Rhodovastum atsumiense: one gene and its partner. The protein of the gene in region 1 interacts with the protein of each later gene in a pairwise test. Links are inferred from orthologs where the notes say so. Each region holds a gene or a part of one and is shown on either strand. Other genes may lie near its edges.

Region 1 (11,131 bases):
ACCCGCGCCTGCTGATCGCCGACGAGCCGACCACGGCGCTGGATGTCACCATCCAGAAGCAGATCCTTGATCTGCTGGTCGACCTGCAGAAGCAGCGTGGCATGGCGCTGGTGCTGATCACCCACGACATGGGCGTGGTGGCCGAGACCGCCCACCGCGTGCAGGTGATGTATGCCGGGCAGATGGTGGAGGAGCAGCCCACCGAGGCGCTGTTCGCCACCCCGCGCCATCCCTACACGGCGGCCCTGCTCGATGCCCTGCCGGAACGCGCCCTGGGACGGCGGCGGCTGCCGACCATTCCGGGGGTGGTGCCCGGCATCGACGACCGCCCGCAGGGCTGCCTGTTCAATCCGCGCTGCCGCTTTGCCGATACCGCCTGCCGCAGCGTCCCGCCGACGCTCGCCGGCCCGTCCGGCCGCCGCGCCCGTTGCCATTTCCCGCTCGACCGGACCCCGTCCGCCGCGCCCCCTCCCGGGGTGGCGGACGGGGAGGGACCCAGCCAGGTGCTGCAGCCATGACCCCAGCCATGGAGGCGGCCGCGCTGCGCCGCCATTACCCGGTCGGGGGCGGCCTGTTCGTCCCGAAGGCGCTGGTGAAGGCGGTCGACGGCGTGTCCTTCGTGCTGCATCCCGGCGAGACCCTGGCGGTGGTCGGCGAGTCCGGCTGCGGCAAGTCCACGCTCGCGCGCATGGCGACGCTGATGGAACTGCCGAGCGCGGGCGAGCTGCTGATCGACGGCCGCAAGGTGCCGCTCGACGACGAGGTGGAACGCCGCCGCCTGCGCCTCAATGTGCAGATGGTGTTCCAGAATCCGTACGGGTCGCTCAACCCGCGCAAGACCGTGGGCGCCATCCTCGAGGAGCCGCTCGCGCTGAATGGCCGCGGCGGCCGCGCCGAGCGCGAGCAGGCGGTGCGGGCGATGATGGCCCGGGTCGGGCTGCGCCAGGACCAGTACGGCCGCTATCCGCACATGTTCTCCGGCGGGCAGCGCCAGCGCATCGCCATCGCCCGGGCGTTGATGCTCAATCCGCGCGTGGTGGTGGCCGACGAGCCGGTGTCGGCGCTGGACGTATCGATCCAGGCCCAGGTGCTGAACCTGCTGATGGATCTGCAGGACGAGTTCCGTCTCGCCTACCTGTTCATCAGCCATGACCTGAGCGTGGTCCGCCACATCGCCCGCGAGGTGCTGGTGCTGTATTGCGGCCGCCCGGTCGAGCACGGCCCGAAGGAGAGCGTGTTCGCAGCGCCCCTGCACCCCTACACGCGCGCGCTGCTTGCCGCCACGCCCTCGATCGATGCGCGCCACCGCAAGCAGGTGGCGTCGGTGCGGGGCGAACTGCCATCCCCCCTGAACCCGCCGCCCGGCTGCGCCTTCGCCTCGCGCTGTCCGCATGCGACCGATCGCTGCACGGCGGAGCGGCCGGACTGGCGCGTGCTCGGCGATCACCAGGTCGCGTGCCATTACGCGGAGCAACTGGGGTAGTTCCGAATTCCACCGGAATTCGGGGTTAGACCGGCAGGCTGACCGGGGCCGGCCGCCGGCGGCCGGCAGTCCCGGCCGCCGCGATGGGTGTGGCCGGAGTGCCGCTATCCGGGCCCACGGAAAATCGAAATCAGTGTTGGATCCCCCCGCGCCATCTGCATGCGCGGGTATGTATTTCCGTGGAACCAACCGATCGCCCGGGCAGTGGAGACAGGCTTACCACTCTGGGCAGCTTGAACTTCTGCCGGGCTCCTCTGTTGCGCCCATGCCGCCGTCAAGTGAAACGAACTTGAATTTTCGGTCTTCACTGTATCGTGAATACAACAGCACTGTGTCTGTACTGCCACATAGCTTGGTGGAAACGCACAACGCGCACGTTGTGCGGCCGTGGATGCTGGCTTCGTTCCAACTTGGACACTACGGTTTGCTGCGCTGGACAGGGCGATCAACAGCCCCGCCTCTGGGTCGCTAGCAGAGACCCGTCATGCGAGGAGAGAACCATGAAATTGCGGAGCGTGATGCTGGCCGCGACCATGCTGGCGTTGCCGGTAACGGCGTGGACGGCGGAGCCGATCACTGGCTTGTATATCGGTGGCGGTATCGGATTTGACTACCTGAACTCAGTGAATGCCAAGAGCGTCTCGTTCGCCACCCCGGTCTTCGGCGTGACCAGATCCGTCAGCAGCAATGGGTCGCTTTCGTCGAGTGGCGGTTTCGTCGGGCTTGCCAGCGTCGGCTATGGGCTCGGCAACGGCCTGCGCTTCGAACTGGAGGGCAATTACCGGTCCAATCACACCCGGACCACCGGGACTTCGGGCATTGCCGGCGGCGGCAACATCCTGCAGTACGGCGTCTTCGTGAACGGGTTGTACGACTTCACCGAAGTCGCGAGCTGGGTCCAGCCCTATGCCGGCATCGGCTTCGGCTATATCTGGAACGAATTCCAGTCGGGCCGGTTGTACACCACCAACCTGAACCCGCAGTCGCAGATCAACTTCAGCAATTCTTCCTCTGGTGAAGCGGCCGGGCAGGTGATCCTCGGCGCGGCCTTCCCGCTCGGTGTACCCGGCCTGGCGCTGACGACCGAGTTCCGTTTCGTCGGCCAGTTCGGCGAGCCGAGCTTCAACGGATCGACGGCCATCCGGCGTGGGTCGGCGGTCGGCCCGGCCAGCGGCACCTCGATCAAGATCGGCAACCCCACCAACGAATCCGTTCTGGTCGGGCTTCGTTATGCCTTCAATGCGGCCCCGCCGCCGCCGCCGCCCGCACCGGCCCCCGTTGCCGCACCGGCGCCGGCGCCCTCGCGCACCTACCTGGTGTTCTTCGACTGGGATCGGGCCGACCTGACCGCGCGCGCGCGCCAGATCATCGCCGAGGCGGCGCAGAACTCGAGTCGAGTGCAATACACCCGTATCGAGGTTGCCGGTCACGCCGACCGCACCGGCACCGCCAACTACAATATCGCCCTGTCGCGCCGCCGCGCCGAGAACGTGGCCGCCGAGCTGGTGCGCAACGGCGTGCCGCGCGAAGCCATCTCGATCGAAGCCTTCGGCTACAGCCGTCCGCTGGTGCCGACCGCCCCGGGCGTGCGGGAACCGCAGAACCGCCGCGTCGAGATCGTCTTCAAGTAGGCGCGCGGGGCCGGGGCGCGTCCCGGCCGGCAACATCGTTGCATCTTCCGCCCGCCGTCGGTCGCAGGACCGGCGGCGGGTTTTTCATGGCGAGTCGGCGATGCGTTCCGCCTTGCCAACTATTCTCTTCTCGTTCGGGAGGTCGTTGCGGGGGCATGCCTGGGTATGGCCGCTCCCGGAGTAGGGGAATATCTGTTGCAAAAAAGCAACTCTGTGTCCCCGAAAACCGTCTCTGGATCGCGACAGAGACAATCACTGCTGGTCACTACGGGACCCGAACACTACCTTTCCGGCAAGTAGAGCGGGGAAGGCAATCGCCTACCCGAGGGCGCGCATAGCGGCCCGGAACGCGAGGAGAGCACACGATGACGATTCGGAACGCGCTGTTGGCCGCGTCCGTCTTGGCCCTGCCGGCTGTGGCGCAGGCGCAGCCGATCAATGGTCTCTATGTCGGTGGTGGGCTGGGCTACAACTACACGCAGGACATCGACACCAAGGGGACGGCGGCGATTCCCGGTGGCACGGTCAGCGGCTCCGGGAAGCTGACGGGCAATGGCGGCCTCGGCGCGGTCGGCAGCGTTGGCTGGGGCTTCGGCAACGGCGTGCGCGTCGAGCTCGAGGGCAACTACCGTGAGAACCACACGCGCCTGAGCAAGGCGGGTGCGGTCCGTGGCGGTGCCGACCTGCAGACCTACGGCGTGATGATCAACGGCCTGTATGACTTCGACCTCGGCCTGCCGGTGACGCCGTATGCCGGCGCCGGTATCGGCTATGAATGGACGCAGGTCAGCAGCGCGAAGGCGTATCTGCCGGGCGGGCCGAACCAGATCAGCGGCGCGAACAAGACCGAAGGCAGCCTGGCGACGCAGGCGATCCTGGGCGCGTCCTATGCGCTGCCGGTGCCGGGCCTGTCGCTGACCGCCGAGTACCGCTTCATGGCGACGGTCGAGGAGCCCAAGTACAAGGGCAGCGTGGCTGGCGTGCCGGGGACGGTGAAGCTGGGCAACCAGTATAACCACGCTGCGATGCTGGGCGTGCGCTACGCGTTCAACTCGGCTCCGGCGGTGCCGCCGCCGGCCCCCGCGCCGGTGGTTGCCCCTGCGCCGGCGCCCTCGCGCACCTACTTGGTGTTCTTCGACTGGGATCGGGCTGAGCTGACCGCGCGTGCGCGCCAGATCATCGCCGAGGCGGCGCAGAACTCGACCCGCGTGCAGCTGACGCAGATCGAGGTTGCCGGCCACGCCGACCGCACCGGCACCGCCCGCTACAACCTGGCGCTGTCGCGCAAGCGCGCCGAGAACGTGGCGGCCGAGCTGGTGCGCAACGGCGTGCCGCGCAACGTCATCGCGATCCAGGCCTATGGCGACAGCCGCCCGCTGGTGCCCACCGCCGCCGGCGTCCGCGAGCCGCAGAACCGTCGCGTCGAGATCGTGCTGAAGTAGATCCGGATACGATCCGAAGTGGGACGTCCCCCGCCGCCGGCGCCCGCGCCGGCGGCGGATCTGTCTTGATGCAGTCCGTTATCGACTGCGGGCGGGGCAGCCGGACATGAACCGCCGTATCGCTTCGACTCCGGTCGAAGTACAAGAGCCCTGATTCCGGCTCGCATCATGCCGGCGACATCAATCCGATATGAGAACGTGCATTCCCGTCCTGCCGTCATGGCGGATGGGCGCGCCTCATTTTCGTCAAACTCGAATGAAATGCCGTTTCGTCGCCGTATTGCCTTATCGCGGCGAGCCTACAAGCGAGGAGAATAAGCCATGAAACTTCGGAACGCGCTGTTGGCCGCGTCCGTGTTGGCCCTGCCGGTGGTGGCGCAGGCGCAGCCGATCAACGGCCTCTATGTCGGTGGTGGGCTGGGCTACAACTACACGCAGGACATCGACACCAAGGGAACGGCGGCGATTCCCGGCGGCACGGTCAGCGGCTCCGGGAAGCTGACGGGCAATGGCGGTCTTGGCGCGGTCGGCAGCGTTGGCTGGGGCTTCGGCAACGGCGTGCGCGTCGAGCTCGAGGGCAATTACCGCGACAACCACACGCGCCTGACCAAGGCGGGCCGTGTGCAGGGCGGTGCCGATCTGCAGACCTACGGCGTGATGATCAACGGCCTGTATGATTTCGACCTCGGCCTGCCGGTGACGCCGTATGCCGGCGCCGGTATCGGCTATGAATGGACGCAGGTCAGCAGCGCGAAGGCGTATCTGCCGGGCGGGCCGAACCAGATCAGCGGTGCGAACAAGACCGAAGGCAGCCTGGCGACGCAGGCGATCCTGGGCGCGTCCTATGCGCTGCCGGTGCCGGGCCTGTCGCTGACCGCCGAGTATCGCTTCATGGCGACGGTCGAGGAGCCCAAGTACAAGGGCAGCGTGGCTGGCGTGCCGGGGACGGTGAAGCTGGGCAACCAGTATAACCACGCGGCGATGCTGGGCGTGCGCTATGCGTTCAACTCGGCTCCGGCGGTGCCGCCGCCGGCCCCGGTGCCGGTGGTTGCCCCCGCGCCGGCGCCCTCGCGCACCTACCTGGTGTTCTTCGACTGGGATCGGGCTGACCTGACCGCGCGCGCGCGCCAGATCATCGCCGAGGCGGCGCAGAACTCGACCCGCGTGCAGCTGACGCAGATCGAGGTTGCCGGCCACGCCGACCGCACCGGCACCGCCCGCTACAATCTCGGGCTGTCGCGCAAGCGTGCCGAGAACGTGGCGGCCGAGCTGGTGCGCAACGGCGTGCCGCGCAATGCCATCGCGATCCAGGCCTACGGCGACAGCCGCCCGCTGGTGCCGACCGCCGCCGGCGTCCGCGAGCCGCAGAACCGTCGCGTCGAGATCGTGCTGCGCTAACCGGTACAAGCAAGGCCAGGGGAGCCCCTCTGGCCTTGCCCTGGTCCGGTTGACGGAAAAAAGAGGCCCGGAAGACCGCAATCGGTCTCCCGGGCCTCTTTATATGTACCGGTCATCAGCTCTGCGCCTTGCGCATCGCGCCGGATCTTCAACCATCGCGGATGGTCCGGCCGGCGAAGCGGGCGGCATCCCCTGGCAACGAAACCATCCGTTGCCAGGGCCGGGGTGACGGGGGCGCTGCGTTACTTCTTCTTCTTCTTCGCTGCCGCCACGGCCTTCGCCGGCGCGGGGGCCGGCGCCGCGGTCGCCGGGCATTCTGCGAACTTCATCGCCTGCGGCAGGGACTGCGTCTTCGTTTCGGCGAAGCGGGGCAGTTCCTCGGGCTTCTGCAGGGCCATGACTTCATCGAACTGACCCAGGCTGCGTTCGCAGAACTGCGACCCCAGCACCATGGCGCGCTGCGACTGCGCGTTGGCGAGCTGGGTGATGTAGTCGTCGCGCGACTGCTGCCAGCGCCGCTTGTCGTTACGGCTGAAATAGGTCTCCGCCGTCTTCTCCTGTTGCAGCAGCGACGGCCGGTACCGGTTCACGAAGGCGTTGTACTTGTCTTCCGCCCGGCAGGAGATGGCCGTAACCATCAGGTTGCTTTTCAGCGCGGCGACCGAGAACGCCGTCACTTCACCCGGACGGGCACACCACGGCGCCGGAGGCGGCTCGGGCAGCGGCGGCGGCTGATAGGCGACCTGCGGCGGGGCCGGGGGTTCCTTGTCAGTGCAGCCGGCGATCAAAGCGAGGAGAACCAGGGCCAGCGCGGGACGCAGCATGGGAATCATCCAGAGGCAGGGAGGGAAGTGCAGGAATAGGCACGGTCCGCCGTGTCGCGCAACCGCCCCGCTTGGCCCCGCCCCTTCGCTGCAGCGCCGCGAAGAAGGGGGTTGCACGCTGAATATGTCTGCTATGCTTCGTGGCGTTTGCAAACTTTCAGCGCCGGCGAGCACCCCGATATGCCAGAAAGCCAGATCGACGTCGCTTCCGACCCTTTCCGCGATTATCGCCCGGGGCCGTTTTTCTGCGAACTCACGAGCGAGAGGGCGGGCGATGGTGGTGCCGCGGCCGTCGTGCGCGAACGCATTGGATCCATTGGACTCGACGCGCTGCGCGCGCGTGCCCAGGCGGCCGAGAACGATCTGTTCAACCTCGGCATCACCTTCACGGTTTATTCGGATGCCACCGCAATCGACCGGATCATGCCGTTCGACTGCATTCCGCGCATTCTGACCGCGGCGGAATGGCGGGTCATCGATACCGGCGTGCAGCAGCGAGTCGCGGCGCTCAATGCGTTCCTGCACGACATCTACCACGAGCGGCGGATCCTCAAGGATGGCGTGGTGCCGGCCGAACTCGTGCTCGGGAATGCCAATTACCGGCCGGAGATGGAGGATTTCCCGGTCCGGTTCGGCACCTACGTGCATATCTGCGGCACCGACATCGTGCGCGACACCGCCGGCAATTTCATGGTCCTGGAAGATAACGGTCGCACGCCTTCCGGCGTGTCCTACGTCGTCGAGAACCGCCACATGATGTCGCGGGCCTTCCCCGACCTGATGGCGGGGATGCGGCTGCGGCCGGTCGACGATTATGGCGAGCGCCTGTTGAGCGCCATGGTCGAGATCGCGCCCGAGGGGGTGGATGACCCGCAAGTGGTGCTGCTCAGCCCCGGCATCTACAACTCGGCTTATTTCGAGCACGTCTTTCTCGCGCGCGAAATGGGGGTGCCGCTGGTCGAGGGGGCCGACCTGTTCGTCGAGCAGGACCGGGTGTGGATGCGCACCACCGGCGGGCGGCGCCCGGTGCATACCATCTACCGGCGCATCAGCGACGACTTCCTCGACCCCACCGTTGGCCGGCCGGAAAGCCTGCTCGGCGTGCCGGGCCTGATCGGGGCGTGGCGGCGCGGCAACGTGGCGCTGGCCAACGCGGTCGGCACCGGCGTCGCCGACGACAAGGCGGTGTACGCTTATATGCCAAGGATCATCCGCTACTACCTGTCCGAGGATCCGATCCTGCCCAATGTCGAGACCCATATCTGTCGCGAGCCGGAAGGGCTGGCCTATACGCTCGCGCATCTGGACCAGCTGGTGATCAAGCCTGTCGGGGAATCCGGGGGCTATGGCATCACCATCGGCCCGCACGCCTCCCGCGCCCAGCTCGAACATGCCCGCGCGGCGCTGCTGGCCGATCCCGCCAACTGGATCAGCCAGCCGGTGATCTCGCTGTCGGTCGCTCCGACGCTCTGCGACGAGGGGATCCGGCCGCGGCATCTCGACCTGCGGCCTTATGCGGTCACCGGGCGGCAGACCTGGGTGTTGCCGGGCGGGCTGACGCGGGTGGCGCTGCGCCCGGGCAGCCTGGTGGTGAATTCGTCCCAGGGCGGCGGGTCGAAGGACACCTGGGTCCTGGCCGAAGCGGAGGTGGCATGATGCGCAACGAATTGCCGCTGCTCGCGCGCTATGCCGAGGGCCTGTTCTGGATGGCCCGGTATCTCGAGCGCGTCGAGAACATCGCCCGTCTCATCGACGTCACCCAGAATTTCGAGAGCCCCGGCCGCGAGAGCGAAAGCTGGTTCGCCCTGGTGCGCATCAACGCCGACGAGGCGGGCTTCGCCGAGCGTGGGCTGGCCCCGGGGGCGGAGGCGGTGAAGCGCTTCTACCTGCTCGACCACGACAATCCCACCAGCGTGCCGGCCGCGCTGGAAGCGGCCCGCATGAATGCGCGCACCCTGCGCCCGCTGATCTCGACGGAGATGTGGGTACAACTGAACGTCTTTCACCGTGACATGGTGGCGATCGATGCCGCCGATCTGCAGGGCGACCGGTTGTCGCGGCTGTGTGCGCGCATCAAGGAGGGCGTGCAGACCCATACCGGCATCACCGAGGGAACGTTCTTCCGCGACCAGGGCTGGCTGTTCTACCAGCTCGGGCGCCAGATCGAGCGCGCTGACCAGACTACCCGGATGCTGGACATCCGCTATCACCTGCTGGTCCCCGCCACCAACGGCGAGGCGCGGCGCGTGGCCGAGCTGACGCAGTGGGGCGGTGTGCTGCGGGCCGCGGCCGGCTATCACGCCTTCCGCCGCATCGCCCCAGCGGGCTTCACCCCCGCCGACGTGGTAGGTTTCCTGTTGCGTGACAATCACTTCCCCCGCAGTGTCGCGCTCTGCCTGGAGCAGGTCGACTGGGTGCTGAACCGGCTGCGCGCCACCTGGGGGCTGCGGGGCACCGTGCGGGCGCTGGAACAGGTCGAGGAGTTGCGGACCACGTTGCTGGGGCCGACCGTCCAGACGATCCTGGACGAGGGCCTGCATCATTTCCTCGACCATTTGCAATGTGGCCTGATCGACCTCGCCGGCGAGATCGGCACCGCGTTCTTCCGCGACTGGCGCCCCTACGCCGAGCAGTCGCAGAAACAAGGGTAGGAGAGGGGTGCAGGGGCCTTTTGGCCCCTGCTGGAGTCCAGAGGCGAAGCCTTTGGCGGGGTTTGGGGCAGCGCCCCAAGCGCGGCATTGACCCGTGGCGACCCGGCTCTAACTTGGCCGCCGGAGGCCTGCCATGCCGCATGTTGCAACAGAGCGTTTTCTCACCGAGCTGGCAGCCATTGTCGGCCCGAGAGGGTTGCTGACCGATCCGACCGATATCGCACCTTATGCCGAGGACTGGCGCCGCCTCTACCGGGGCCACCCCCCGGCTGTGGTTCGGCCCGCCACCACGCAGGAGGTCGCCGAGGTCGTGCGGGCCTGTGCCGCTGCCGGTGTGGGCATCGTCCCCCAGGGCGGCAACACGTCGATGGTCGGTGGCGCCGTGCCGGCCGAGGACGGCAGTGAGATCGTGCTGGCGCTCGCCCGGCTCAACCGGATCCTCGAGATTGACCCGGTGGACATGACCCTGACCCTGCAGGCCGGGGTGACCCTGAAGGCGGCGCAGGAGGCGGCGGCGGCCAAAGGCTGCCTGCTGCCGTTGTCGATCGCCTCGGAGGGGACCGCGCAGATCGGTGGGGTGCTGGCCACCAATGCCGGCGGCAACAACACGATCCGCTACGGCAATGCCCGTGATCTCGTGCTCGGGCTGGAGGTGGTGTTGCCGGACGGGGAGGTCTGGGAGGGCTTGCGCCGGCTGCGCAAGGACAATACCGGCTATTGCCTGCGCCAGCTTTTCGTCGGCGCCGAGGGGACGCTCGGCATCATCACCGCCGCCGTGCTGAAGCTGGCTCCGCTGCCGCGCGAGGTGGAGGTGGCGCTGTGTGCGCTGCCGTCCGCCGAGGCGGCGCTGGACCTGTTCTCCCGGTTCCAGGCGCAGGATCCGGCCGCGCTGCAGGCATTCGAATATATGTCGGGCTCCGGCATGGATCTGGTGCTGGCGCATATTCCCGGCTCTGCGTTGCCGCTCGTGACCCCGGCCGACCATTATGTCCTGGTCGAGCTGGCGTCTCCGCGGGTCGGGGCTGGTCTGCGCCCGGCGCTGGAGGAGGTGCTGGGGGCGGCGCTGGAAGAGGGGGTGGTGCTGGATGCCGCCATTGCCGCCTCCGGGGCGCAGCGCGCGGCGATCTGGAAGCTGCGCGAGGAGCATTCCGAGGCGCAGAAGCGGGCCGGCGCCTCGGTCAAGAACGATGTCTCGGTGCCGGTCTCGCGCGTCCCGGCGCTGCTCCACCGGGCGGCGGAGGCCTGCGAGGCGCTGCTGCCGGGCATCCGCATCGTCCCGTTCGGGCATCTCGGCGATGGCAACATTCACTTCAACCTGGTCCAGCCCGAGGGCATGGACCCGGCTGCCTTCCTGGCCCGCGACCAGGACCTGATGGCGGCGGTCGGCGCGGTGGTGCGCGACCTCGGCGGCAGTTTTTCGGCCGAGCACGGGGTCGGGCGGCTGAAGCCGGCGATGCTGCCCGGCTGGCGGGGCGGGGCGGAGCTTGAGACCATGCGGCGCATCAAGCAGGCGCTGGATCCGCACGGCATCATGAACCCCGGCAAGGTCCTGCCATGATGTGCAGGCGCCTCCCGGCGCCGCTTCACGGTTTTGCCGGTGGCCCCGGCCCGGCTAAAGTGCCGGCATGAGCGTGCTGCCCATCCGAATCGGCCCGATTGTCACCCGGCTCGATCGCTATATTTTCCGCCAGTTGCTGCTGGC
Region 2 (11,331 bases), 5.6 Mb from region 1 along the record:
CGAGCGGGGTGCCACCAGCCATGTTGAGCGCCTGCTGGCGCCGCTCGCGCCGGGGGCGGCGCTGGTGACGGTGCTGGACGGGCATCCGGCCAGCCATGCCTGGCTCGGCGCGGTGAGGGGGCAACGTGTGGTGCCTCTCGGCACCGACCGCTTCGGCCAGAGCGGCGACATCCCCGACCTGTATCGCGAGTACGGCCTGGACGAGGATGCCATCCTGGATGCCTGCGCCCAGGCACTGCTGGGCTGACCGGCCAGGCGAATCCTGTTCTACCCTGGCGGGAGGATGGCACGGAAGGGCGGCACGGAGTGACGGAACGATCGAATACGGAAACGATGGCGGGGCGCGACGACGCCGAGTCCTCCGCCAGGCCCGGACGCCCCATCCATATCTCCGGCTATGACCGCAAGGGCCGGGATTTCTATGCGACCCCGGCCTGGGTCACCGAGGCGCTGCTGCGCCATGTCCGCTTCCGCGGCCGGGTCTGGGAGCCCTGCTGCGGCACCGGCGCCATCACCACGGTGCTGCAGCGCCACGGCTACGAGGTGACCTCCACCGACATCGCCGATCACGGTTTCGGCACGCCCGGCATTGATTTCCTGGGCTGCGGGGCGGTGCCGGACGGGTGCAGGGCGCTGGTCACCAACCCGCCCTATGGCGACACCGGTTCGCACCGGGGCCAGGAGAAATCGCCGGCCGCCATGCTTCGCTTCGTCGAGCACGCCCTGCGGCTGACCGCCGGGGTGCAGGGACAACTGGCCTTGCTTGTCCGATTCCAGTGGGTTGCCGGGCAACGGGCGGCGGCGCTGATGTCGGCCGGCCCGTTCGCCGCGGTGATCGCGCTGACCCAGCGGATCTGCTGGTTCGACCGGGGGGCCGACACCAACGCCGCCCAGCACCATCATGCCTGGGTGGTGTTCGATCACGCCCATCCGCCGGGCCAGCCGCCGGCCCTGCTGTTTGCCGGGGCGGACCGACCGCGACCGCAGGGGGAGCCCCCGCGCACCGCTCCTTGATTGCGGGAGGAGCGGCGACCGGCCGGCCGCGTCAGGCCACGTTACCGCGCCGCGCGTGTTCGCTGCCGACTCGCAGCGGGATCGGCAGGGCGTTGCCGGTTTCGTTGTGGATGGAGAAGGTCCAGCGGCCCTCCGCGTCCTGGCCGGCGACATAGGTCATGCGGCCGGTCACGTGGTTTTGCGCGTCGAAGGTCAGCACCGTCGGCCGGATCGAGGCGATCTCGTGCGGCTGGATATAGGCGGAACTGCAGATGATCACCGCATCCCCCGGCTGGCAGGTGCGCGCCGCCGCCCCGTTCAGCACGCAGCAACGCGAGCCGCGTTCCCCGTAGATCACGTAGGTGGAGATCCGTGCCCCGGAATTGCGGTTCCAGATCTCCACGAATTCCATGGGCAGCAGACCTGCGGCTTCGCAATGGTCGGGGTCGAGCGTGATCGAGCCATGATAATTCAGGTTCGACTCGGTCACTGTGATCCCATGCAGCTTGGCGGCGACGACCTTCCGCACGCTTGATCCCTCCATTGGCAACCGCTGACTGCGGCATCCTCGCCAGGCCCACGTCCTCTCGCCACAACGATTTTCGGCGCGGCCCCGTGCATGAACGCACGGTTGAGCCCCACCCCGCCGCGGCCCGCGCCCCGGATTGACACGACGCGAATCGCTTCCATATGTTGTGCGTCCTTCGCATTTGGCCCCACAATATATAGGAATTGGCGATGGACGGCTCGATCGCGCCTGGCGTGCTGGATCACGCGGAATTGGCCTTGTCCGGCGGCCTCGCGGCGCTCGCCCGCGCCTCTGCCTTCGGGACACAGGCGCTGCCGGCGCGTGCGCTCGAGCCCGGCATGGGCCTCGCCGTCGCCCGGCGCACCGTGTTCCGCCCGCAGGATGCCGAAAGCTTCGGCCGTGTCGCCGATCGTGTCGCCGCCGGCAACATGTCGCTGCTCGGCCGCTCGCTGATCGCGGCCGAGCAGGACGAGCAGGCGCGGCTGCGCAATGCCATCGCCACCGGGTCGCTGCTCACCTCCGGGCGGCACCTGCAGCACGGCGATGCCGAGCAGGCCGGCCGCAACATGGAGGTGTTCACCAACTGCGCCACCGCCATCGCCAGCTTCGCCAAGTTCTACCTGCTGCTGAACGGCTCGGGGGTCGGCCGCGCCTATGACGACGAGCTGATGGCGGTGGACTGGGCGGAGGCGCCGGAGATCCTGCTGCATCTCGACCCGGCGCATCCCGACTATCCGAAGACCGACTCCGAGCTGCGCCAGTTCGCCGCGGAGCTGTCCTTGCTGCCGGGGGCCGGGGTGGAAGCCGACATCGCGTCGGTGCGGGCCGCGATCGGTCGCGCCTTGTTGCCCGATCTCGCCATCCTTCCCGCCGGGGCGCGGCTGCACCGCATCGCCGACAGCCGCGAGGGCTGGGCCAAGGCGCTGGAGGAGCTGGAAAGCCTTGCCTTCCAGCGCGCAAGCGGCCTGCCCCTGGTGTTCGACCTGTCGGCGATCCGGCCGAAGGGGGCGCCGATTCGTGGCATGCAGGGCCGGCCAGCCTCCGGCCCGGTGTCGCTGCTGCGTGCCCTGCTGAACATCCGCCGGCACGTGATCGAGCCGGCGCGGGCCCGCGCCGGCTCGCAGGACAGGCTGTCGCTGTGGGAGCAGGCGATGCTGGTCGATCACCACCTGTCGGTGGAGGTCCAGGTCGGCGGCGCGCGGCGGGCGGCGCGCATGGCCACCAAGAGCTGGCGCGACCCCGGCATCTTCCGCTTCATCCGCTGCAAGAGCGAAGGCGGGCTGTGGACGGCCAACAACTCGGTGATGGTGGACCATGATTTCTGGCGGCGCGTCGCCGAGGGCAAGGCGCAGGCGGCGGAGGACGCGTTGACCCGCCATGCCGTGGCGGTGTTCGACGAGGTCACCCGCTGCGCCTACATCAACGGCGAGCCCGGCCTGATCAACGGCGACCGGCTGGAGGACCTGCGCACCGGCTCGGCGCGTGCCAAGCCGGTGCATGAGGATGGCCGCGATTTCCGCTCCGGGCGCTACCAGGTCGACCACGCGCATGCGCTGCTGGCCGATCTGTCGCGGCGCGCCAACGCCGCCCGCTTCCCGGTCACCACCAATCCCTGCGGCGAGATCGTGCTGCACGTGACCGGCGGCTATTGCGTGATCGCCGATTTCGCGCCGCTGCTGGCCTGCCCCGGCAGCCCGGATGAGTACGTGCCGGGCTGCCTGCCGGAAGACGAGGCGGCGCTGTGGGATGCGCGGGTCGTCGAATCGGTGCGGCTCGGCGTGCGTTTCCTGATCCGCGCCAACACCATGGACGCCCTGTATGCCGAGGAGGTGCGCCGCACCAACCGCATCGGCATCGGCCCGACCGGCCTGCATGAATGGGCCTGGGTCCGGTTCGGCCTGTCCTTCACCGACCTGCTGGACGAGGCGCGGTCCCGCCCGTTCTGGGACATGCTGTCGCATCTCTCGGCGGTGGCGAAGGCCGAGGCGAACCAGTACGCCGCGGAACTCGGGACCACGGCGCCCTTCACCGTCACCACGGTCAAGCCGGCCGGGACCACCAGCAAGCTGTTCGGCCTGACCGAAGGGGCGCATCTGCCGGCGCGGCGGCAATATCTGCGCTGGGTGATGTTCCAGGGCAGCCGCAACGCGGACGGTACCTGGGCGACGGCCAGCGACCCGTTGTTGGCGGACTACGAGGCGCGCGGCTACCCGGTCCGCTGCCTGACCAGCTTTCCCAACATGTCGATCGTCGGCTTCCCGACCCTGCCGCTGATCCAGCGGCTCGGGCTCGGCGAGCAGTTGGTGACCGCCCCGGAAGCCAGCCCCGAACAGCATTACCGCTGGCTCGAGCTGCTGGAACGCCACTGGATCGGCGCGGAACGGGGGAATCAGGTTTCCTATACCCTGAAAGTGTTCACCGACCGGCACGGGCTCGACTCCTTCCGCGACATCGTGCTGCACAACCAGCCGCGCATCCGCTGCTGCGCGGTGCTGCCGAGCCGGCCGGACCACGAGCTTGGCTATGAGTACCTGCCCGAGGAGGAGGTGGCGGAGGACCGATTCGCCGAAATCGTGGCCGGAATCGAGGATCCGGCGCTGCACGAGATGATCGACCTCGCGCATCTTCAGTGCGCCAGTGGGGTGTGCCCGATCTGAGACGCGCGGGGCGCTGCCCCGCCCCTGCCAGGGGCTCCGCCCCTGGACCTGGCCAAGGGCTTCGCCCTTGGAACCCATGTTTTCTGTGCCGCGCAGCGCGAATGGGGTGCAGGGGTCCCCTGACCCCTGCCGGGTCCAGGGCAGAGCCCTGGCCTTAAATAGGGCGGGAGCCCTGGTTTTCTTCATGTCGGCCGCTGCCTTCCACTTGCCGGAAGGCCAGTGGTGCGCTACCTCCGCCGGCTCACGGCCGCCGGGTGCGGGCGTGGTGGAATTGGCAGACACGCCAGATTTAGGTTCTGGTGGCGCAAGCCGTGGGGGTTCAAGTCCCTCCGCCCGCACCACCGGCCGGCCGCTGGCCAGCTTTTCGAGGATTTTCCGGATCATGCAGGTTACCGAGACGTTGTCCGACGGGCTGAAGCGCGCCTACGCCGTCGTGCTGCCGGCCGCCGACATCGAGAGCCGCCGTAGCCAGCGGCTGGCCGAGCTCGGCAAGACCCTGAAGATTCCGGGGTTCCGTCCTGGCAAGGTGCCCGCCACCGTGGTGAAGCAGCGCTATGGCAGCGCCGTCTCCGCCGAGGTGCTGGAGGAAAGCGTCAACGAGGCGACCCGCAAGGTGCTCGCCGATCGGGGCCTGCGCGCCGCGACGCAGCCCAAGGTGGAGCTGGTCAGCCTCGACCCGGCCGCTGATATCGAGTTCAAGTTCGAGCTGGAGCTGCTGCCCGAGATCACGATCCCGGATTTCGCCGCGATCGAGATCACCCGCCTCAAGGCCGAGCCGGCCGAGGAGCAGATCGCCAAGTCGCTGGAGGATCTCGCCCGTCGCCAGCGTGAGCTGGTCGAGGAGCCGGAGGCCCGTCCCGCGGCGGCCGGTGACTTCCTGACCATCGACTTCGTCGGCAAGGTCGATGGCGTAGCCTTCCCGGGCGGCACCGGGTCGGACATGGATGTCGAGGTGTCCGGCCCCGGCTTCATCCCGGGCTTCACCGAGCAGATGGTCGGCCTCGCCCCCGGCGAGACCCGTACTATTGATGTAACGTTCCCAGCAGAGTACGGGGCGAAGGAGCTGGCCGGCAAGGCGGCGACCTTCGAGCTCACCGCCAAGAAGCTGAAGCGCGCGGTGGTGCCGGCGATCGACGACGAGCTGGGCAAGAAGCTCGGCTTCGAGAACCTCGACGAGGTCAAGGACGCGCTGAAGAGCCGCTTCCAGCGTGAGCTCGACCAGCTCGCCCGGCTGCGCACCAAGCGCCAGTTGCTGGACGCGCTGGCCCGGCAGGCGGATTTCGCCGTGCCGGAGAGCCTGGTGGAGGCGGAATTCGCCCAGATCTGGCAGCGCCTGGAAGAATCGCGCAAGCAGGGCGAGATGGAGGCCGATGACGCCGGCAAGGACGAGGACACGCTCAAGGCGGAGTACCGCGGCATTGCCGAGCGGCGCGTCCGCCTGGGGCTGCTGCTCTCCGAGGTTGGCCGGGCCAACGGCATCACGGTGGGCGCCGACGAGCTGAACCGGGCCGTCCACATGGAGGCCTCGCGCTATCCCGGCCAGGAGCGGCAGGTGCTGGAGTTCTTCCACAAGAACCCGCAGGCGGCCGAGGGGCTGCGCAGCCCGATCTTCGAGGAGAAGGTCGTCGATTTCGTGCTGGAACTCGCCAAGGTGACCGACACCATTGTCACCCCGGAAGAGCTGGCGAAGGATCCGAACGCGGCCGGCGAACCCGGTCAGACGGCGGGGGAGGCGGCTGCGGCGGTTTGACCGACGCGGCACGAACCCTATTTAACGCTTCTCGGGCAGGTGAGTTGGCCTGCCGTCCCGGGGCAGCCAGCCCCGGGGCCGCGTCGCATTCGGCAAGGAAGGTCGCAAGATGAGGGATCGTGATCCCGTCGAAATCTACAACAACACCCTCGTGCCGATGGTGGTCGAGCAGACCGCGCGAGGGGAGCGTGCCTACGACATCTATTCGCTGCTGCTGAAGCAGCGGATCATCTTCCTGACCGGCGCGGTGTATGACCAGGTCAGCAGCCTGATCTGCGCGCAGTTGTTGTTCCTGGAGAGCGAGAACCCGAACAAGGACATCTCGTTCTACATCAACAGCCCGGGCGGCGTGGTGTCCTCGGGGCTCGCGATCTACGACACCATGCAGTACATCCGTTCCCCGGTCAGCACGGTGTGCATTGGCCAGGCCGCCTCGATGGGCAGCCTGCTGCTGACGGCGGGGGCGGCGAAGAAGCGCTATGCCCTGCCGAATTCGCGCATCATGGTGCACCAGCCCTCCGGCGGGGCCCAGGGCCAGGCGACCGACATCGAGATCCAGGCGCGTGAGATCCTGACGCTGCGCAAGCGGCTGAACGAGATCTATGTCCGCCATACCGGCCAGCCGATCGAGGCGATCGAGCGCAAGCTCGAGCGCGACACCTATATGTCGGCGGAGGAAGCCCGGGATTTCGGCATCGTCGACCAAGTGGTGGAAAGCCGGCCGACTCCGGCCGAGGCGGAGCGGAGCTGACCGCGCTTTCGCTCCCAAGGTGACGGGGCGGTTGCGGACGCGCTCCGTCATGCCTATGTCACCGAAGCCGGGTCACCCAGGCACGCCCTTTGCATGAACCATTTGGTGTGCTTGGGCGGGGCAATAGCGCCTGGGTCCCGGCTTATCCTTGTCCCCGCCATGTGGCGGGGGGTAGATTGGCGCGCGTGCTTCCCCGAAGGTGCGGGGCAGGAGTGCTCATGAGCAAGTCCGGCGATTCGAAGAACACCCTTTATTGCTCGTTCTGCGGCAAGTCGCAGCACGAGGTCCGCAAGCTCATCGCCGGTCCAACCGTTTTCATTTGCGACGAGTGCGTCGAGCTTTGCATGGATATCATTCGCGAGGAGCACAAGACGCACCTCGTGAAGTCGCGCGACGGCGTGCCTACGCCGAAGGAGATCTGCAAGGTCCTCGACGACTACGTGATCGGCCAGATGCACGCCAAGCGCGTGCTGTCCGTGGCGGTGCACAATCACTACAAGCGGCTGGCCCACGGCGCGAAGAACAACGACGTCGAGATCGCCAAGTCCAACATCCTGCTGGTGGGCCCCACCGGTTCGGGCAAGACGCTGCTGGCGCAGACCCTGGCCCGGATCCTGGACGTGCCCTTCACCATGGCCGACGCCACCACCCTGACCGAGGCGGGCTATGTCGGCGAGGATGTCGAGAACATCATCCTCAAGCTGCTGCAGGCGGCCGACTACAATGTCGAGCGGGCGCAGCGCGGCATCGTCTATATCGACGAAGTCGACAAGATCAGTCGCAAGTCCGACAATCCCTCGATCACCCGCGACGTCAGCGGGGAGGGGGTGCAGCAGGCACTGCTGAAGATCATGGAAGGCACCATTGCCTCCGTGCCGCCGCAGGGCGGGCGCAAGCATCCGCAGCAGGAATTCCTGCAGGTCGACACCACCAACATCCTGTTCATCTGCGGTGGCGCCTTCGCCGGGCTGGAAAAGATCATCGCCGCCCGCGGCAAGGGCTCGGGCATCGGCTTCGGCGCCGAGGTCCGTTCCCCCGACGAGCGCCGCACCGGGGCGATCCTGCGCGAGGTGGAGCCCGAGGACCTGCTGCGCTTCGGCCTGATCCCCGAGTTCATCGGCCGCCTGCCGGTGGTCGCCACGCTCGATGACCTGGACGAGGGCGCGCTGGTCGAGATCCTGACCAAGCCGAAGAATGCCCTGATCAAGCAGTACGCACGCCTGTTCGAGATGGAGGGGGTGAAGCTGTCCTTCACCGATGACGCCCTCGGCTCGGTGGCCAAGCGGGCGATCGCCCGCAAGACCGGCGCGCGTGGCCTGCGGTCGATCATGGAAGCCATCCTGCTGACCACGATGTTCGACCTGCCGAGCCTCGACGGTGTCGAAGAAGTGGTGATCAACCGCGAGGTTGCGGAAAGCCGGTCGAATCCGTTGTTCCTCTATGGAAAGGAGCGCGCCGAGGGCACGGCCTGAGGCGCCTTTCCAGGGCTTCCGCAAGGCCTGCGCCGCCCCCGGGGGCGAGGCGGAGGATTTCAAGTCCTTGTGGCATGATCGGGGCATGCCGATATCCGGGTCGTTGGTACGGACTTCCGATTTCAACTGTCGTGACTGCGTCAACCTGTAAGTCTTTTGGTTGCGCGATCCCTCCGGTTGCTTGACGATGCCCGTGATGCCGCGGCCCGTGCCTGGATCGTAGGGCGGGCTGCGCCGACTGTCCGAAGGAGGTCATCGATGACGGAAGCCGATCGTCCCCCCTCTGGCGGGGATCGCCCGGAAAAGGCCGAGGGGAAGGCCAGCGTGCGCGCCGAATTGCTGCCGGTGCTGCCATTGCGCGATATCGTTGTCTTCCCGCACATGATCGTCCCGCTTTTCGTCGGACGCGAGAAATCGGTTCGCGCCCTGGAAGCGGTGATGAAGGACGACAAGCAGATCCTGCTGGTCGCCCAGAAGAACGCTGCGCAGGACGACCCGTCGGTGGACGATATCTACCGGGTCGGCACGGTTTCGACCATCCTGCAGCTGCTCAAGCTGCCCGACGGTACCGTGAAGGTGCTGGTCGAGGGCGGCCGACGGGCGCGCATCGGCGGCTTCAAGGAAACCGACGCCTATTTCGAGGCCTTCGTCGAGGCGCTGCCCGACCGTGAGCCCGAAGGCAAGGAACTGGAGGCGCTCGGCCGCACCGTGATCGGCCAGTTCGAGCAGTACATCAAGCTCAACAAGAAGATCGCGCCCGAAGTCCTGGTGTCGCTGAACCAGATCGAGGAGCCGTCCAAGCTCGCCGACACGGTCGCGGCGCATCTCAATCTCAAGATCGCCGAGAAGCAGGAACTGCTGGAGATCGCCGGCGTCGGCGAGCGGCTGGAGCGCGTGTTCGGACACATGGAGTCCGAGATCGGCGTGCTGCAGGTGGAAAAGCGCATCCGCAACCGTGTCAAGCGGCAGATGGAGAAGACCCAGCGCGAGTACTACCTGAACGAGCAGCTGAAGGCGATCCAGAAGGAGCTGGGCGAGGGCGAGGACGGCAAGGACGAGACCGCCGAGCTTGAAGCCAAGATCAAGAAGACCCGCCTGTCGAAGGAGGCGCGCGAGAAGGCGCTCGGCGAGCTGAAAAAGCTGCGCACGATGTCGCCGATGAGCGCCGAGGCGACGGTGGTGCGCAACTACCTCGACTGGATCCTCTCGATCCCCTGGAAGAAGCGCAGCAAGGTCAAGAACGACGTGGTCGAGGCCGAGAAGGTCCTCGATGCGGACCATTACGGACTCGAGAAGGTCAAGGAACGCATCCTTGAATATCTCGCCGTGCAGGTGCGGGCGAGCAAGGTGCGCGGGCCCATCCTGTGCCTGGTCGGGCCGCCTGGCGTCGGCAAGACCTCGCTCGGCAAGTCGATCGCGCGGGCGACCGGGCGCAGCTTCGTGCGCATGTCGCTCGGCGGCGTGCGCGACGAGGCCGAGATCCGTGGTCACCGCCGCACCTATATCGGCTCCATGCCCGGCAAGGTCATCCAGGGCATGAAGAAGGCCAAGACCTCCAATCCGCTGTTCCTGCTCGACGAGATCGACAAGCTGGGCGCGGACTGGCGCGGCGACCCGTCGTCCGCGTTGCTGGAGGTGCTGGACCCCGAGCAGAACGCCACCTTCAACGACCACTACCTTGAAGTGGACTACGACCTGTCGGACGTGATGTTCGTCACCACGGCGAACAGCCTGCGCATGCCGCAGCCGCTGCTCGACCGCATGGAGATCATCCGCATCCCCGGCTACACCGAGGACGAGAAGGTCGAGATCGCCCGGCGGCACCTGATCGGCAAGCAGTCGGAGGCGCACAGCCTGAAGGCCGAGGAATGGTCGATCAGCGACGACGCGCTGCGTGACCTGATCCGCTACTACACGCGCGAGGCCGGCGTGCGGAATCTCGAGCGTGAGATCGCCAACCTCGCCCGCAAGGCGGTGAAGGAGATCGTCACCAAGAAGACCAAGAAGGTCGCGATCACCCGCAAGAACCTCGACAAATACGCGGGCGTGCGCCGCTTCCGCTTCGGCGAGGCGGAGACCGAGGACATGGTCGGTGTCGTCACCGGCCTGGCCTGGACCGAGGTGGGCGGCGAGATCCTGAGCATCGAAAGCGTGATGCTGCCGGGCAAGGGCGCGGTGAAGACCACGGGCAAGCTCGGCGACGTGATGCAGGAGAGCGTCTCGGCGGCCCTGTCCTATGTGCGCAGCAGGTCGATCACCTTCGGCATCAAGCCGACGGTGTTCGAGAAGCGGGACATCCACGTCCACGTGCCGGAAGGCGCGACTCCGAAGGACGGGCCATCAGCCGGCATCGCCATGGCGACGTCGATGGTCAGCGTGCTGACCGGCATCCCGGTGCGTCGCGACATCGCCATGACCGGCGAGATCACGCTGCGCGGGCGGGTGCTGCCGATCGGCGGGCTGAAGGAGAAGCTGCTGGCGGCCCTGCGCGCCGGGATCACCACGGTCTTCATTCCCAAGGAGAACGAGAAGGACCTGGCGGAGATCCCGGACAACGTGAAGAAGCACCTGCAACTGGTGCCGGTCGCGCATGTCGACGATGTCATCGCCCAGGCCCTGGTGCGCAAGCCCGATCCGATCGAGTGGGTTGAGCCACCCGAGCAGCCGGTGGCGACTGCCGCCACCGACTCGGCGGCCGGCGCGCCTCTGCCGCACTGATCCGGCCCACCGCGTCAGCCAAAACGGCTCGTCCCTTCGGGGGCGAGCCGTTGTTTTTTGCGTCGAAACAGCAACAGATAGCCGATTTTTCGCGGATTTCCCTGCACGTTTCGTTGACGGCGCGGAAAATCGGCCTCTAGTGTCCGCGTTGATGGCTCACGACTCGGCGGGCCATGGCATCAACGCGAGGCAACGTTCAGTCAGGGGGCTTGTTGTGAACAAAATGGATCTTGTCGCCAAAGTGGCGGAAACAGCGGATCTTCCGCGCGCGAAGGCAGGAGACGTGGTGGAGGCGGTGCTTGCCGCCATTCAGGAAGGTCTGAAGGACAGCGGCGAAGTTCGCCTGGTCGGCTTCGGCACCTTCGAAACCGTCAAGCGCAAGGCATCGACCGGCCGCAATCCGCGCACCGGCGAGCAGATCGAGATTGCCGAATCGACGTCTGTGAAGTTCAAGGCCGGCA

Evidence for each region.
Region 2: the proteins of NBY65_RS02475 (region 1) and tig interact in binary tests that used the Escherichia coli proteins (3 or more experiments, as listed by UniProt). The link is inferred for Rhodovastum atsumiense from one-to-one orthologs.

What each region holds. Positions count from the first base shown.
Region 1 is NZ_OW485601.1:587,038-598,168, reverse strand. Bases 4,125-6,915 are described here. They hold NBY65_RS02475 (OmpA family protein), read left to right. Parts: upstream 4,125-4,877; coding sequence 4,878-5,954; downstream 5,955-6,915. Other genes in these bases: NBY65_RS02470 (hypothetical protein), read right to left, coding at 6,197-6,778; NBY65_RS02480 (OmpA family protein), read left to right, coding at 4,125-4,556. Outside these bases: NBY65_RS02495 (ABC transporter ATP-binding protein), read left to right, coding at 1-518; NBY65_RS02490 (dipeptide ABC transporter ATP-binding protein), read left to right, coding at 515-1,483; NBY65_RS02485 (OmpA family protein), read left to right, coding at 1,984-3,114; more of NBY65_RS02480, read left to right, coding at 3,480-4,124; NBY65_RS02465 (circularly permuted type 2 ATP-grasp protein), read left to right, coding at 6,959-8,434; NBY65_RS02460 (alpha-E domain-containing protein), read left to right, coding at 8,431-9,429; NBY65_RS02455 (FAD-binding oxidoreductase), read left to right, coding at 9,563-10,987; LPS export ABC transporter permease LptF, read left to right, coding at 11,055-11,131.
Region 2 is NZ_OW485601.1:6,223,073-6,234,403, reverse strand. Bases 3,755-6,745 are described here. They hold tig (trigger factor), read left to right. Parts: upstream 3,755-4,561; coding sequence 4,562-5,929; downstream 5,930-6,745. Other genes in these bases: NBY65_RS28055 (ATP-dependent Clp protease proteolytic subunit), read left to right, coding at 6,039-6,680; NBY65_RS28070 (recombinase), read left to right, coding at 3,755-4,179. Outside these bases: NBY65_RS28085 (transketolase), read left to right, coding at 1-247; NBY65_RS28080 (hypothetical protein), read left to right, coding at 307-1,014; panD (aspartate 1-decarboxylase), read right to left, coding at 1,046-1,522; more of NBY65_RS28070, read left to right, coding at 1,732-3,754; ATP-dependent Clp protease ATP-binding subunit ClpX, read left to right, coding at 6,899-8,152; lon (endopeptidase La), read left to right, coding at 8,534-10,870; NBY65_RS28040 (HU family DNA-binding protein), read left to right, coding at 11,094-11,331. UniProt on the Escherichia coli protein: Involved in protein export. Acts as a chaperone by maintaining the newly synthesized secretory and non-secretory proteins in an open conformation.